DNA from 2 places in the Clostridium sp. AF15-41 genome. Region 2 is predicted to be linked to the other one. Evidence: predicted binding sites of a transcription regulator. Region 2 holds the regulator's gene; the other holds the start of a gene.
What was found. The regulator HrcA, encoded in region 2, represses chaperone genes, less so after heat shock. The targets are predictions, from matches to a motif close to TGTTAGCACTCNNNNNNNNNGAGTGCTAACA.

Region 1: a site for HrcA is predicted at 621-651, ahead of DWW43_RS02180 (Hsp20/alpha crystallin family protein). Genes of this name have one in related genera too.

The regions. Positions count from the first base shown of each region.
Region 1 is NZ_QTMQ01000002.1:173,942-178,183, forward strand. It holds gene DWW43_RS02175 (ammonium transporter) at 1-505, shown strand, start outside; gene DWW43_RS02180 (Hsp20/alpha crystallin family protein) at 852-1,316, shown strand; gene DWW43_RS12375 (hypothetical protein) at 1,399-1,524, shown strand; gene DWW43_RS02185 (hypothetical protein) at 1,743-2,801, shown strand; gene DWW43_RS02190 (phosphatase PAP2 family protein) at 2,915-3,472, shown strand; gene DWW43_RS02195 (HAD-IC family P-type ATPase) at 3,586-4,242, shown strand, end outside.
Region 2 is NZ_QTMQ01000003.1:153,475-157,716, forward strand. It holds gene dnaK (molecular chaperone DnaK) at 1-380, opposite strand, end outside; gene grpE (nucleotide exchange factor GrpE) at 453-1,118, opposite strand; gene hrcA (heat-inducible transcriptional repressor HrcA) at 1,130-2,161, opposite strand; gene DWW43_RS03375 (hypothetical protein) at 2,278-3,084, opposite strand; gene DWW43_RS03380 (ABC transporter ATP-binding protein) at 3,166-3,804, opposite strand; gene hemW (radical SAM family heme chaperone HemW) at 3,831-4,242, opposite strand, start outside.

The DNA.
Region 1 (4,242 bases), on a different contig from region 2:
CGGCTTCAGTATTGTTGATGTATCAAATACAATGACAATGGATGTAAATGAAAATACAGATCTTGGTGTAGCTGATTATGATAAGGCTTCTGACACATTAAAGAATGCAGCAGTCAAGGTTGCGGAAGCTCCTGTTACAGCATCCCCAAGCGGTATCTACAAGGTAGTTATCATTGCAAAGCTTGCACGGTTTGAGATCTTAAAGAAAGCTTTAAATGACCTCGGTGTTACAGGTATGACAATGAATCAGGTTATGGGCTGTGGTATCCAGAAGGGTGCCGGCGAGATGTACCGTGGTGTTGAATTAGATGCAACCCTTCTTCCAAAGGTTAAGGTAGAAGTCGTAGTCAGCAAGATTCCTGTCAGTGCAGTTATTGAAGCTGCTAAGAAGGCTCTGTATACCGGACATATCGGTGATGGTAAGATCTTCGTATACAGCGTTGACAAGGTTGTTAAGGTTCGTACCGGTGAGGAAGACTTTGCAGCTTTACAGGATGTAGAGTAAATTACAAATAACCTATAATTATATAGAAGAAAGAGCCAGGCCGGTGAGCACCGGTCTGGCTTTTTCTTTTAAGTGTAGAAATGGAAATCAGATAGTTCACAAAATCTTCACACAAAATTAGCACTCACATCTTGACAGTGCTAATAAACGGTGCTATAACATAGATAAAGATAAGGAAAGGGATTAAGAAAGAAGATAAAAGAAAGAATCCCGGAACTTATAACATACAAATTCGACACTTCAGTTTCTCTGACAGTGCTAAACATACAAAAGTCTAAGTGCCTCAAGGTTCCATAAGGAGCTGAGATTTCCGACACTGGTTTGAAATTGAAAGGAGTAATGACTTATGTTAAGACCTAGTATTTTTGGAGAAAGTTTATTTGATGATTGGATGGATGATTTCCCATTCGGTAAGGAATTTGAAAAGGAAATGTTTCCAGAGAAAAGCCCGTTGTATGGCAAACATGCTAAGAACATGATGAAGACGGATGTCCGTGAAACAGATGACAGCTATGAAGTAGACATTGACCTTCCTGGATTTAAGAAGGATGAAGTAAATGTCAAACTGGAAGATGGCTACATCACTATTTCCGCTGAAAAAGGTCTGGATAAGGATGAGAAAGATAAGAAGACCGGTAAGTATATCAGACGTGAACGTTATGCCGGCAGCATGAGCAGAAGTTTCTATGTTGGTGACGGTATCAGTCAGAAGGATATACATGCAAAATATGAAAGTGGTATTCTTCGTCTGACCCTTCCAAAGAAAGCACCGGAAGCAATCGAAAAGGAGAACTTCATTGCCATCGAATAAAATGTGTTGATATCGAGCCGTGCGAATAAAAACATGACCCCTTATGTATATGTATACAGATATAAGAAAGGGAGTGTAGATCATGGATAAGAATCCAAAGCATCCATTGAAGAAAAAGAAAGCAGTTCAGAAGGTATGTGCAACAGCTAATCATAATGCACAGGAGGTTGAAGCTGCAGTACCAAAGTCAAAGAAACATACTTATTAGAGTGAATAAATCAACAAACAAAGAAAAGGTTCCCCGCATTTGCCTGTAGCCCGAAGAACTACAGGAGACAAGTGCGGGGGATTTTTTTGCTTTATAGGAACAGAAGTATCATCGGAAGAATTTCCATCGAAGGGCTTTGGTGACAAAATCAAAAAAATATACATGGAGAAGTGTAAAAAACCACAGTTATGTGATACTCTATAAACGGAGGTGGTTTTATGCAGAAACAAAAAGGAGCAAAAATAGGAGCATTTGTTTTCTTTTGCTTTGGCGTGATGATGCTTGCACTCGGAGTATGGGGCATAACAACCCTGTATGATCAGGGTGGAATCTTAACATGGGGGATCGTACTTGGATTCGGATTAATATTTGCATTGACAGGTGTTGTATTATTTATTAATTCGATGGAAAGTGTATCCAATCGGGTCAAACAATTACTGGGTTGCATTCTGGGAACTTTGGTATTCATGAGTTTTGGCTTTGTGGGCCTTTTTGCAAAAGGACTAGGTGTCATGAGACTTTTCCTTCTGTTTTTCGGGGGCATAGGAGTGCTGCTTCTGATCCAGGGAATTCGTAACTTTTTAAAAGGAGACAGCGGTGATGCAGACCAGAAATCCGGCAGGGTTCAATGGAGCGGCGGTGTCGGTGATAGAATTAATGGACAGGAAATGGACGGTGGATATCAGCCATATCAGACGCCGGAATATGGAAGTTATGACGGCGAATATAACGACCAGTCCGGATACAATAGTCAGTCCGGATACAACAGCTTATATGGTGTGTATGGCAGTCAGCCGGCAGACATAATAATAGAAAATAGCGAGAAAACATCACCAGGGGCTACAGATACCGGGCAGAATTCACAATGGCAGCAGGGAACTCCGGGCACACCATTTTCAGGAGATGCTGGAAACAAGGTCTATACCAGTCAGGTGAATAGTGGTGGTACAGTATATGGAAGCGGTATGTCGCCTGAATTTGATCAGATGATGAATGGCATGGGTATGGATTCTGCACAGCGGGAGCAGGCAAGAAAGGTTGGTTCCGCAGTTCGGAAAGGCGCGAATATTTATGCCGGAGTCATATGTATTGTAGTCGGAGCCGGCTTTATATTAGTAAATGGCATTAGTGTGCTTAGCTTTATTTTTATGCTCATTCAGACGGCCAGCCTCACGATTGTTATGGGTTCTTTGTTTCCAACGGTAATGTCAGCGGCATTGTTGATCGTAGGTGTATTCATGATTGTTCGTGGTGTGAAGATCCTCCGGGAAAAATAAATGATACTTATCTGAAAGACATACAAAATCACTTGCATAAGTGAAGCGACAGAGCAGATCGGTAGAAACAGTGTGCGATTTACATACAGGCAGGAGGACAAAAGGTGAATCAGATGGAGTTAACGATTTTAGATTTTATACAGGAGCATATGAGAAATGCATTTCTTGATGTAGTGATGCCATTTGTATCGACACTTGGAAATGCAGGGGTCATCTGGATCGCACTTACGATCGTGCTGTTGATCAGTAAGAAACACAGAAAGACAGGAATCCTGATGGCACTTGCACTGGTATTTGATGTTATACTTTGTAATGGCATATTGAAGAATGCGGTAGCAAGGACAAGACCCTTTGATGTAAATACAGCGATTTCCCTGTTAGTGAAGAAGCCGACAGATTATTCATTCCCATCCGGTCATACGGCAGCGTCCTTTGCAGCAGTAACTGCATTGTTTTTTGCAAAAGAGAAATATCGGTATCCGGCACTGGTGCTTGCGGTGCTGATCGCATTTTCCAGACTATACCTGTATGTGCATTACCCGACCGATATCTTAGGTGGCATTCTGGTTGGAATTCTGTGTGGAGTAATAGCATATCTGATTACAAGAAAGAAACTGAAGTTTGGTTCAATGAACGGACAGAAAGAAAATGGGGGGCTGGTTATCACCTGAATAAAGACGAATAAAGAATTAACAAAATTTAACATTTATTTTCGTTTTCTTTTCATAGGAATGTAGTAGAATGGTGTAAAAGTTTTGATAACACAGACCAGAGAGGAAATCTTATGGACGATACAAAGGCAAATCAGATCAATCCTTCGATCCGGGGACTGACAGAAAACGAAGTAAAGAAACGAATCGAAAAAGGGCTGACGAATCAGACCGATATATCGACGGATAAAACGACGAAAGAGATCATTCTGTCGAATACACTTACATACTTTAACTTAATATTTCTTATTATCACAGTATTATTGATCCTTGTTGGTTCCTTTCGGAACCTGACCTTTCTACCGATCATCATAGGTAATACATTGATCGGTATCATACAGGAGCTGCGTGCGAAGAAGACACTGGAAAAAATGAATTTCTTAAATGCACCTCATGCAGATGTAGTCAGAGATGGGGTTTTACAGCAGATCCGTTCGGAAGAACTGGTAAAGGATGATGTCATTTTACTGACAGCCGGAAAGCAGATCTGTGCAGATGCGGTTGTTATCGATGGCAGCATTCAGGTAAATGAATCCCTCCTTACCGGTGAAGCGGACGAGGTAGAAAAGACGAGCGGCAGTTCGCTGTTATCCGGCAGCTTTGTGGTGTCCGGTGAATGTTATGCCAGACTGGAAAAGGTCGGAAATGAATCCTATATCTCAAAACTCAGCATGGAAGCAAAGACCATGGGAAGCGGTGAACAGTCCGAGATGATCCGGTCGATCAACCTG
Region 2 (4,242 bases):
CTCTGTGCATCTGAGAAATAAGCAGGTACTGTGATAACGGCCTCTGTAACCTTCTCACCGAGATATCCTTCTGCATCGGATTTCAGTTTCTGAAGAATCATAGCTGAAATCTCTTCCGGTGAATACTTCTTGCCATCGATCTCTACTCTGTAATCTGTACCCATATGACGCTTGATGGATGAAATTGTCTTATCTGCATTTGTAACTGCCTGACGTTTTGCAGGCTCACCGACTACTCTCTCACCTGTCTTTAAGAAACCTACTACAGATGGTGTAGTTCTCATACCTTCTGTATTCGCAATAACAACAGGCTTACCACCTTCCATTACTGCTACACATGAATTTGTTGTACCTAAGTCAATACCAATTATCTTACCCATGATTATATTCCTCCTAAATAAAATTCTGTTTTCTTAATTTAATAAAATTTATATGCTATAGTCATTTGACTATTAGTTTGCAACCTTTACCATGCTGAATCGTAATACCTGATCCTTATACATGTAACCACGCTGCATCTCTTCGACGATCACGTTCTCTCCGTAATTCTCATCCTCTACATGCATTACTGCATTGTGGAACGCCGGATCAAACTGTTCACCCTCGCAGTTCATCGGGGTAACGCCGATGGATTCCAGTGAAGTCATAAGTGATTTGTAGATTTTATCAACTCCTGCTTCAAATGGTCTGTCTTTATCCTCTTCCGGAATTGCTGCAATCGCTCTTTCAAAGTTGTCAACTACCGGAAGTAATTTTCCAAGAACATCCTTCGCTCCGAAATCATACATTTTGGATGACTCCTTTTCATTTCTCTGACGGATATTCTCGCACTCTGCAAGAAGACGTTTATATTTGTCTTCTGCATCCTGACAGCGCTCTTTCAGTTTATCATTTTCTTCTCTTAAAGCCTTACTGCCGCGTCTGTTCTCTTTTGCAACCGGCTTCGGTTTTGCTGCTTCCGCCTGCTCTTCAGGGACATCCACGGTTTCTGTAACATTCACATCTGTAGTTGTTGTTTCTGCAGTATCTGTTGACTCTGCTGTAACTTCATCTACAATTGTTTCTGCTGCCTTTTCATCTGTCTTTACTTTCTTAGTATCTTTCTTGGTGTCTGCCATTATCGGACCCCCTATTCGTTATTATTAAATATATCATCCAATTCATCGGTCAGATTTTTTAACATCGTAACGACTTTCTTATAGTCCATACGTTTCGGACCGATGATACCTATAGTTCCTTTTGCGCCTTCCGGCATCTTATAAGTTGCCGTTACAAGGGAGCAATCTTTCAGATCCTCACTGGAATTCTCATCGCCGATTCGGATCTCTATATCAGAGTTATCTTTATTGATAACTTCTTCTACATATTTTACAAATTCCTCTTTGTCTTCTATATCTTCAAAAGTTCCAAGCAGTTTTTCTGCTGTTGCCGAATCCATCAATTCAGGATACTTTAACATGTTGGTCGCTCCGCTTGTATAAACCTTCAGGTCATCCGCTTCATGAATAGCTTCCATGATTCCCTGAAAGATGGTTTCTAAGATATCCGCATATTCACCTGCCTGCATCTTCATCGTCTGTATCAGTTCCAGATTAATATCTTCTAATGCAGCTCCCTGAAGGAACGTGTTTAATAAAATATTGAATTTTAAAATCTCGTCATTCTTCAGATCGTACGTGGTATCGATCAGCTTATTCTTTACGATATTTCCATCCACCATGATCACCGCAAGAAGCTTTGACTCAGCAACCTTGGAAAGCTGTATAAACTTCACGGTATTATTATACTGAGGTGTGGTAACCAGTGTGGCATAATTCGTATTTGCCGCTAATACCCGGGCAACCTGCTTCAGCATCTTCTCCATTTTATCAACTCGTTCAAGAAGATTTCCCTTCTCTGTCTCAGCCTCTATCTTCTCATTCATAAGGCTGTCAACATAGAACCGATATCCTTTGTCCGTTGGAATTCTTCCTGCAGATGTATGCGGCTGACATATATAACCCATGTCCTCCAGATCAGACATCTCATTCCTGATCGTCGCCGAACTTAAGTTCAAATCTGTATACTTTGAAATCGTCCGCGATCCTACAGGTTCTCCGGTCTCTAAATAATTGGAAACGATAGCTTTCAGAATTTTGACTTTTCTTTCGTCAAGTTCCATCTGCTCATCCCTTTCATTTTGTTAGCACTCAAATACTCCGAGTGCTAACCACTAAAATTAATCTAACACCCACTACCTTGTTTGTCAACATTTATTTTGAAAAAAATCAAGAAAATTTATAATTTTTGAGCTTTGAAAAAATGAATGCCGAGTCCTGTAGAAATCACGGCATATAAAAGACTGATGATAATCGCAGCTACCGCATCTGTTCCGTTAAATGTAAGGTCACTTGTCATACCGAGAAGCTGCACGATCCAGATGTTATCCGACCACGCCGGCAGATTAAACAGATCCACAAGGACACGAACTCCGGGTGTAAATAACAGCACCAAAAGAACCGCGGCAGTCATAGACAAAACCGAATGTCTGATCAGTGAAACCAACATAAATGCAAACATTGCACAGGCTCCGATCATTATAAACTGCAGCACTATCGCAAGCATTGTTTTTCCAATCCGGGAAGCTTCTGAAGCTTCAGGGACATTTCTAAAAAACAAAGCAGCCGCAATCCCTGAAATCAGAATATATTCCAGTAAGATCCCCCATACATAAGTAACTGCCGCCAGCACTCTGGCAATATAACAGGCCGCTCTGCTTTTACTTCTCTGCAGCTCGCAACGTATGGTATTCTGTTCGTAGTCTTCGGATATATGAAGGATAACCGGAAACATCATAAAAAGGACCAGAAGCTCCGAAGCAGAAAAAGCCGATGCAATATAAGCGATTCCGTCCATCTGACCTTTGATCGCTGTAATCGTCTGTTCTGAAAAGCCTGCTGCCGCCAGGAAGTCGCTGCTTACCCCTGCACTTACATAATGAAGAAAAGCTGCTACAAGAATCGCAAACGGAATCACCAGAATCATGATCATTCTGCCATAAAAGCTTTTGCCATATCGAAATACTTCTGCTCTGTAAACATTCATACTGTTGCCTACGCTCCCTCTAAATAAGAAATAACCGGATTTATTTCCTGTTTTTAATATACCCGTGAGTGGTTTTTTATATTACAGGTAAATAATCCGGTCACAAACCTGTTCCAGATCTCCGGGTATGTGGCTGGTAAGAATAACCGCCATTCCTTGTTTTCTTCGTTTCTCCAGATAAGATAAAAACGATGCTCTCGTAAACGGATCAAGCCCGTTCAACGGTTCATCAAGCAATGCCAGCCTTGTCTCTTTATGGATCGCAAGACAAAGCGCAAGCTTCTGTTTATTGCCAAGTGACAGCTTAGATGCTTTGATCCGGTCAAATTCATGGATACCCAAAAGATCGATCAAAGCTTCATCCGTAAGCTGCTTATCTCCGTTCATATGCTCCATCATTTTTATATTATCACGCACGGAAAGGTCTGAAAAAAAAGAGGGTCTGTCGATCACACATGCCATATCTCTGCCGGATATATCTGTTACATTTATCTGTCCTGAGCAACTGCCCTTTTTCCGGGGAATAAAGCTCGCCAACATACGAAGTAACGTGCTCTTTCCACTTCCATTTTGTCCCGCCAGTCCGACAATCTCGCCTTTACGCAGTACAAATGTCAGATTCTTCTCCCACAACGGCTGTTCTGTTCCAGGATAGGTATAATTCAGTTCATTTATTTCTATAATAACAGCGGTCTGCTGCTCATTCGTCTCTTTTATCATATCCGAACCTGTCCCCGACTATCATTTCATTTATCTTTATCCTGTAAAAAATCTACAAGAATCCTGTTACTTACATCGATTCCCTTTCTGGTAAAACATACCATCCCCTTTTCATCTTTCATATGTCCGCTTGCCACATACCCTCTTATAATATCCCCATAAACATCATATAAGGAATGGCCGAATCGTTCATAGAAATCCGCCGCACTGATCCCTCTGGTCATTCTAAGCCCAAAGATCACATATTCTTCCATCAATGTATCAACATCTACAGTTTCATCAATATGTCTGATCGAAAGCAGCTCCGGTATCCGGTACGTTTCATCGATCGAGCGTTTTTCAAATACTTCCTCCATCGTATCGACATACTGTTTTATATCTGACGTATTCGAATATCTTCTTCCATTAAAAAAGGAAGCCGCACCTATACCGATCCCG